2 regions of the Nonomuraea sp. B12E4 genome follow, and region 1 is predicted to be linked to the other one. Evidence: riboswitches for the same ligand, from Rfam matches in the RefSeq annotation. Region 1 holds a riboswitch; the other holds the start of a gene.

Region 1 (4,069 bases):
CCTGCGCGTAGTGGAAGACCGCGGTGGCCGGGTCGAGGGAGAGCGGCCCGTACGCCGCGAGCCGGGCGTCGTGCCAGCCGCGGCCCTCGGTGAAGTCGATGGAGATCATGTGATCGGTGAAGAAAGTCCCGAAACCGGGGTTCGCCAGTACCTGCTCCCGCTCGGCAGCGGTGCGAGCGTGGTCGGAGAGCTGCACGTCGAAGCTGAGCTTCTGAGCGACGGTCATGACGGAGGTCCTTCTCTCTGCGGTTCTGCGCAATCTACCGAAGTCTGTGGGAGTGGGGCACTGCCCGAGGGCGGTGCGTACCTTCCTATTGTCTCGCTATATGGGATGACAAGCGGCTGATGGGGTGGTTCGCCGGTCCGCACACGAAAAAGCGCCTGGAGGTCCTCGTGGGAACCGCCAGGCGCTCGTGGGGACTAGGCGGTCCTAGCCGGATACTCGCGCGGTGATCTCGTCGCCGATCTCACTGGTGGTGCGGCTCGCCCCGCCGGCCAGCCGGTCCACGAGGTCGTCGGCGACGGCCTGCTCGACCCTGGCCGCCTCGGCGTGCAGCCCGAGGTGGTCGAGGAGCATGGCGACCGACAGGATCGTCGCGGTCGGGTCGGCCTTGCCCTGCCCGGCGATGTCCGGCGCGCTGCCGTGCACCGGCTCGAACATGCTGGGCGCGGCGCCCTCGGGGTTGATGTTGCCGCTGGCCGCCAGGCCGATGCCGCCGGCGATGGCCGCGCCGAGGTCGGTGATGATGTCGCCGAACAGGTTGTCGGTGACGACCACGTCGAACCGCTCGGGCTGGCTCACGAAGAACATCGAGGCCGCGTCGATGTGGCTGTAGTCGGTGGTGACCTCGGGATAGTCCGCCGCCACCCGGTTGACCGTGCGCTGCCACAGGTCGCCGGCGTAGGAGAGCACGTTGGTCTTGTGGACCAGGGTCAGCTTCTTGCGGGGGCGCGACCTGGCCTTCTCGAACGCGTAACGCACCACGCGCTCGACGCCGTGGGCGGTGTTGAGCGACTCCTGGGTGGCGATCTCGTGGGGTGTGCCGCGCCGCATGACGCCGCCGGTGCCCGCGTAGAGGCCCTCGGTGCCCTCGCGGACGACGATCATGTCGATGTCCTCGGGCGACTTGCCGGCCAGCGGCGTCGTCACACCGGGGAACAGCTTGACCGGCCGCAGGTTGACGTAGTGGTCGAACTCGAACCGGATGCGGAGCAGGAGCTCGCGCTCGAGCACGCCCGGCGGCACGCTGGGGTCGCCCACGGCACCGAGCAGGATCGCGTCATAGCCGCGCAACTCCTCGAGCACCGCGTCGGGCAGCGTCTCACCGGTGCGGTGATAGCGCGCGGCGCCCAGGTCATAGTGCGTGGGCTCGAACTTCGTGCCGACGGCCTCCAGGACCTTGAGCCCTTCGGCCACGACCTCGGTGCCGATGCCATCCCCGGGGATGACGGCCAAGCGGATGTTACGCGACTCCATGGCGGTACCTTACCGGCTCGTCTCGACTGACGAACACACCATCTCATTTCTCGGACGTCCGATTTTAGGTGGTTTACAACGCTTTGACCGTTTCGTTAGAGTTCGTCCAGCCTAATCCGCACACCGCTGTGTGGAGCCGGGGACCCAAATCTCCCCTGGGGCGAGTCGGCAGCCGCCGTAGGGCCACTTCCAGGCCCGAGCCCGTCAGCTAACCCGGTAGGCCACGTGGAAGGACAGACCATGCCTCGCATCACCACCTGCCTTGCGGCCACCGCCGCCGGGCTCGCCCTGGCCTCTCCCGCCCAGGCCGCCACCTCCCACAGCCCCGACGTCGTCCGCCCCCAGGCCGCCGACTCCGGCGCGATCACGCTGACCGGCCCCCAGGTCAAGCACGTCCAGCAGAAGAGCCAGCCCAAGCCGGCCTGGAAGATCGCCCTCAACTTCGCCATGCGCAAGCGCGGCATCCCCTACGTCTGGGGCGGAACCAGCGACAGCGGGTACGACTGCTCCGGACTCACGCTCAAGGCGTACGCGCACGCCGGGATCGAGCTGCCGCGAACCGCGGCGGAGCAGTACAACGCGTTCTCCAGGAAGATCTCCTGGAACCATCTCAAGCCCGGTGACCTGGTCTTCTTCCACGGACTGGGGCACGTCGGGATGGTCTCCAGACCCGGTTACATGGTGAACGCGCCGCACACCGGTGACGTGGTCAAGGAGGAGCCGCTCTCTGACTGGCGCAGGGAGGCGTTCGTGGGCGCCGTCCGGCCCGACCCCAAGGGCGTACGGCTCTCCACGAAGCAACACAACGACCCACCGCCTGCCATGCTCACCGCCACCCTGTGAGCGGACGCGGCCCCGCGGCACCACCGCGGCACCACCGCGGGGCCGCCGCGGGGCCGCCCGGTCACGGCCTCGCAGACGACAAGGCCCTGCCGGGGATGAAGCGGTCGGCCGGTTCTACCGGCTGGAGTTCTGGGGCGCGCCGCCGTTGTCCCGACGGTCCAGCGCGATCTGCAGGGCCTCGGCGGCCTGGTCCTCGTGCTCTTCGGCGCGGTTGGCGGCATACATCTCGTACATGTGACTCATCTCATTTCGCGAGCGTGCCAATGGGGACTCGGATCCCGATCGCGAATCCGATCGGGCCTGACCTCGTGGTCCGGGTCGCGGACCGGACGAAAAGGGGCTTACCGGCCGACGCATCGCCACACCCCGCGGCGGGTCGTCGACCTGCCCTAACAGGCCCCGCCGCGGCAGGTAATGAGTACGAGAACCTGGCGCATATCCCCACCACAGTACCCCGAGCGTCTCGTTGGATGTCCTAGCATCTCGTATCGTGAGACAAACAAGGGGGCCGCCCCCGGTGTGATCCGGGTGGCGGCCCCCTTTGTGGAGCAGGGTCGCTCAGTCCTCCAGGTCCACCGAGCGGCCGCTCTCGGCGCCGATCTCGGCCACGATCTGGTCGGCCACGTCGGCCGGGATCGCCGAGTCGACGGTCAGCGCGATGAGCGCCTTGCCGCCCTTGACGTCCCGGGCCACCTGCATGGAGGCGATGTTGATGCTGTGCTCACCGAGCAGGCGGCCGACCACGCCGACGATGCCGGGCCGGTCGGTGTAGGTGAAGAAGCACAGGTGAGCCGTCGGCTCGATCTCCATCTCGTAGCCGTTGACCTCGACGATCTTCGTGATCTGCCGCGGGCCGGAGAGCGTGCCCGAGACCGAGACCTGACGTCCGTCGGCGAGCACGCCGCGCACGGTCACGACGTTGCGCCAGTCGGGGCTCTCGGAGCTGGTCACCAGCTCCACGGCGATGCCGCGGTCCTTGGCCAGCAGCGGCGCGTTGACGTAGGTGACCTGCTCCTCGATCACGTCGGTGAACACGCCCTTGAGCGCGGCCAGCTCGATCACCCGCACGTCCTGGGAGGCGATCTCGCCGCGCACTTCGACGTCGAGCTTGGTGGCGACCTCGCCGGCCAGCGCGGTGAACACCCGGCCCAGCTTCTCCGCCAGCGGCAGGCCCGGCTTGACGTCCTCGGCGACCACGCCGCCCTGGACGTTGACGGCGTCCGGCACGAACTCGCCCGCGAGCGCCAGCTTCACGCTGCGCGCGACCTGGGTGCCGGCCTTCTCCTGGGCCTCGTGCGTGGAGGCGCCCAGGTGCGGCGTGGCGACGACCTGGTCCAGCTCGAACAGCGGGCTGTCGGTGCACGGCTCCTTGGCGAACACGTCGAGGCCCGCTCCCGCGACGCGTCCCTCCTTGATCGCCGAGTAGAGCGCGCCCTCGTCCACGATGCCGCCGCGCGCGACGTTGATGATGCGTACGGACGGCTTGACCGCGTGCAGCTCCCGGTCGCCGATGAGCCCGATCGTCTCCTTGGACTTGGGCAGGTGCACGGTGATGAAGTCGGCCTGCTTGAGCACCTCGTCGAGGCTGAGCAGCTTGACGCCCATCTGCGCGGCGCGCGCCGGCGGCAGGTAGGGGTCGTAGGCGATCAGCTCGACGCCGAAGGGCTGCAGCCGCTGCGCCACGAGCTGGCCGATCTTGCCCAGGCCGAGGATGCCGACGACCTTCTCGTCGAGCTCGACACCGGTGTA
Region 2 (4,069 bases), on a different contig from region 1:
CAGCTCTTCCACGAGATCCTCGACCACCGCTGGTACCTGTCCGAGAGGGCGGACGCCGACGTGGGGCTGGCCGCGGCCGTCACGTCCTACGTGGAGAACGTGCTGGTCCACCGGCCCGACGAGCGGGCCCTGCTGCCGGAGTCACCCGACGGGCAGCCGGCGCTGCCCGAGGGGCCCGCGAGTTAGGGCCGGGTCAGGCGCCTTCGGTGGTCAGCTTGGTGATCTCGGCCGTGATCTGCGGCCACAACGGCACCGGCAGATCGTGTCCCATGCCCGGATAGGTCACCAGCCGGGCGCCGGGGATGGCGGCCGCCGTGGCCCGCCCGCCCGCGACCGGGATGAGCGGGTCGTCCTCGCCGTGCAGCACCAATGCGGGCACGCCCACCCCGCCCAGCCCCTCGGTACGGTCGCCCGAGGCCATGATCGCCGCGAGCTGCCGGGCCGTGCCCAGGGGGTCGAAGCACCGGTCGTAGGCCAGCGCGGCCTTCATGGTGACGTTCTCCCGGTCCAGCTCGTAACCGGGCGACCCGATGATCGACCAGGTCCGCACCGCCTGTGCCAGCACGGACTCGCGGTCGGCGGGCGGGGTGGCCCGCAGCACCGCGGAGGCGGCCTCGGTCGGCGGGGCGATCGAGGGGCCGGGCGTGGACATGATCGAGGTCAGCGTCAGCACCCGCGCCGGGTGCCGGATGGCCAGCGTCTGGGCGATCATCCCGCCCATCGAGGCGCCGACCACGTGCGCGGCGGGCCAGCCGAGGGCGTCCATCAGCCCGGCGGTGTCGTCGGCCAGGTCGTCGAGCACGTACGCGGACGGCGCGCCCCGCGCGGGCGCCCCCCTGTCGTGGAAGTGGGTGGACAGGCCCACGTCGCGGTTGTCGAAGCGCACGACGTGGTGTCCCTGCTCCGCCAGGAGCCGGCAGAATCCTTCGTCCCAGTGGATGAGCTGGGCGCCGAGCCCCATGATGAGGAGCAGCGGGCGTCCTGCCGGCGAGCCGAAGCTCTCATAGGCGATTTCGATGCCGTTCGCGGCTACGCGGGTGGTCACCGGACCAGAATGACATTCTGGAACGGCCCCGTAAAGGATGCCGCGGGCGGTGTCAGCCGCGGTCGGCCCAGGCGCCGGTGGAGAACGGGACCGGCCGGCCCCTCCTGCCGGGGCCGTCGCCCCACTTGGTGATGACGTAGTCCACGTCGATGTGGCCCTCGCCGCCGTTGCCGTCGACGCCCAGGGTGTCGGGGTTGAACGTGCCGCCGGTCAGGTCGGCGAAGGTCTTGGCGTCCAGGTCCAGCATGACGCCGTTGCTGGAGGGCTCGCCCGGGCCGCGGTCGCCCACGAAGAAGGGCATCTTCTTGCCCTTGTAGATGACGTAGCCCTCGGTCATGAGCGGCCAGCTCGGGCTGGCGGCCAACTGCTTCTGCATCGGCTTGCCGCTGGCCGGCAGTCCCGTGTCACCGGCTCTGCCGGAGGCGTCGTCCCAGAAGTATGACGCCGTGGTGGAGCCCTTGAGCAGCACTTCCTCGTCGGCGCCCGAGTCGGCGTACGCCGCGGTGCCGGCTAGTGCCAGCGCGCAGCAACTGGAGGCGGTGATCAGAGCGAGGGAACGCAGACCAGTGCGAGCAGACATGAAAAGTAGAGCCCTTCACGAGGAAACAGGGGGTCGCGCTCTCCGGGGGCGCAGGCATGGCCGCTCAGGCCACCCGGCGGGGTCAGGTGGAGCGCTTGGAGAATCCGGGAAAGGGGCTGCTCAGAAGGCAGCCGACACTACGTTGTCCAGTGGTTCGATCATGGGTATGTCCTCTCCATCACGCCTACCGGGTTAGCTGACGGGCTCGGGCGTGGAGATGCCCTACCGGCGCGGCCGGATTCACCCCAGTGGAGGTGGGTCCCCGGTTCCCGACTGATCGGGATTCGGCGCCAACCGGTGGTCCCTCTTGGGTAAGGGCCGGGTCACCAGTTGGTAATGGCGAAAACAGTAGCATCGAATCGGACAAACGCAAACGTTTCACCATGAATCGGGCGAAGATCTACCTTAAATGGCAAAGAGAAAGGGGGTACGGCATGCCGTACCCCCATGGAAACCGGGCCTCAGCCGCCGCTCTTGCGCCTGAACGATCTTTTACTCGCAGCTGGACCGTGCGCCCCGTGGATCTTCGATGGGTCGCCGCCCCTGCCACCCGCGCCCGAGCCGGCGTGCTGGTTGCGCTTGCGCTCCAGCGCCTCACGGAACTTGCGCTTCATCTCGTCCTCGGGAGTTTCGTCGTTTTCCGGCTCCGGTGTTTCCGCCATGAGAGGACCTCCGTGGTGTTGGGGACACCCACAGCTTCGCACGCCGCTGCTAATGACGCGAAACCGGCGCGGACCAACGTCACGGCGTGGCGGGCCCGCGCGGCCTCGCCGCTGCCTGCGACAGCACCGCGCGCGGGCCGACAAACCCCCGCTGACCTCGGCCTTCACGCGAGGTAAAGCGGAACGGTTACGTTCCTGGTATTGCGTTGGAGCAGCTCCGGAAATAGACCCGGCATGATGCTCCGGCCCCCGGTCCCGCAATGAGCCTTCTCGGTCGTGACCTGGCCCTGGATCTGGGCACGGCCAGCACCCGGATATACGTCAAGCGCAAAGGGATCGTGCTGGACGAGCCTTCGGCCGTCCGGCGCGACAACAACTCCGGCAAGGTCATCGCATTCGGCACGGAGGCGGCCGACGGCGCCGACGACGCCGACGACGCCGAGACGTACTGGCCGATCAACGGCGGCCTGCCGGCCGACGGCGAGATGAGCCGGCGCATGGTCAAGCATTTCCTGCGCAAGGTGCACCGGCATCCGTTCTCCAGGCCGCGCATCGTCATGGCGATGCCCGACGACTCCACCCCGATCGCGCAGATGGCGCTGCGCGATCTGGCGTTCGAGGCGGACGCCAGGGGGATCCTGCTGTTCCCGCACGCGCTGGCGGCGGCGCTCGGCGCGGGCCTGCCGGTCAGGGACTGCGTGGGCAGCATGGTGATCGACATCGGCTGCGAAACCACCAGGATCGCCGTGGTCTCGCGCGGGGACGTGGTGGCGACCAGCACCGTCCTCGGCGGCGGCCGGGGCGTCGACAGGGCCATCGCCCGGTGGGTGGAGAGCCAGTACGGGCTGGTGCTCGACGAGGGCGAGGCGGACGCGGCCAAGCGTGGCGCCGGGCAGCCGCCGTACGAGGAGGTCGTGGTCAAGGGGCACGATCCGGACACCGGCGAGCGGCGCTGGGTGGCCCTGCCCGCGCAGGGGATCCGCGAGGCGGGCGGGCAGCAGGTCGAGTCCATCGCGTGGGCGGCGGTCGAGACGGTGGAGCGCTGCCCCGCCGAGCTGGCCGCCGACCTCAGCGAGCAGGGGGCGATGCTGATCGGGGGCGGCTCGTTGCTGCGAGGGCTGGGCCGGCGGCTGCGTACGGCGCTGAGCATGCCGGTACGGCGGGCCGAACGCCCCCTTGAGGCGGTCGCGCTCGGGCTGGGCCGGTGCGCGGAGGAGCTGGGGCTGATCGCGAAGCTCCGGCGGCAATGAGCGAGGACCTGCTGCACGCCGGGGTCTCCCTCGCCGACAAGGCCGTCAGGACCGTGGCCGTCTACCTCACCGTGGCGGCGCTGCTGCGGATCGCCGGCAAGCGCGGCATCGCCCAGCTCAACAACTTCGACTTCGTGGTCATGCTGCTGATGAGCAACGTCGTGCAGAACGCGATCATCGGCCCGGACAACTCGCTGGTCGGCGGGCTGGCGGGGGTGGTGATCCTGGTGGCGTTCAACGCGGTGGTGGTGCGGTTCGCGGCGGAGGTGCCGGTCGTGGGCAAGATCGTCGAGGGCGGGCCGATCGTGCTGGCCCGCGACGGGCACTACATCAGGTCGGCGCTGCGCCGGATGGGGCTGCGGCAGGCCGACGTGGACGTGTCGATCCAGCTCAGAGGCGGTACGAGCGTGGCCGACACGAGCCTCGTACGGCTGGAGCCCGGCGGCGCTGTGCTTATCCGGCTACGCCCCGAGGAGGAGCCCGCCGAGCGCGGCGACCTGGCGGAGCTGCGGCTCAGGCTCGACCGCATCGA

Evidence for each region. A riboswitch is a leader RNA that binds a small molecule or an ion and turns the genes downstream of it on or off. The one in region 1 is predicted to bind cyclic di-AMP.
Region 2: another riboswitch for cyclic di-AMP. It lies ahead of ABGB18_RS34100 (hypothetical protein); the one in region 1 lies ahead of ABGB18_RS16940 (C40 family peptidase).

What each region holds. Positions count from the first base shown of each region.
Region 1 is NZ_JBDPME010000006.1:232,833-236,901, reverse strand. Features, by position in the region: gene ABGB18_RS16950 (branched-chain amino acid aminotransferase) at 1-226, opposite strand, end outside; gene ABGB18_RS16945 (3-isopropylmalate dehydrogenase) at 431-1,477, opposite strand; cyclic di-AMP (ydaO/yuaA leader) riboswitch at 1,576-1,715, shown strand; gene ABGB18_RS16940 (C40 family peptidase) at 1,718-2,320, shown strand; gene serA (phosphoglycerate dehydrogenase) at 2,879-4,069, opposite strand, start outside.
Region 2 is NZ_JBDPME010000020.1:44,332-48,400, reverse strand. Features, by position in the region: gene ABGB18_RS34110 (DUF4032 domain-containing protein) at 1-186, shown strand, start outside; gene ABGB18_RS34105 (alpha/beta hydrolase) at 194-1,045, opposite strand; gene ABGB18_RS34100 (hypothetical protein) at 1,098-1,625, opposite strand; cyclic di-AMP (ydaO/yuaA leader) riboswitch at 1,792-1,925, opposite strand; gene ABGB18_RS34095 (DUF5302 domain-containing protein) at 2,087-2,287, opposite strand; gene ABGB18_RS34090 (rod shape-determining protein) at 2,548-3,537, shown strand; gene ABGB18_RS34085 (YetF domain-containing protein) at 3,534-4,069, shown strand, end outside.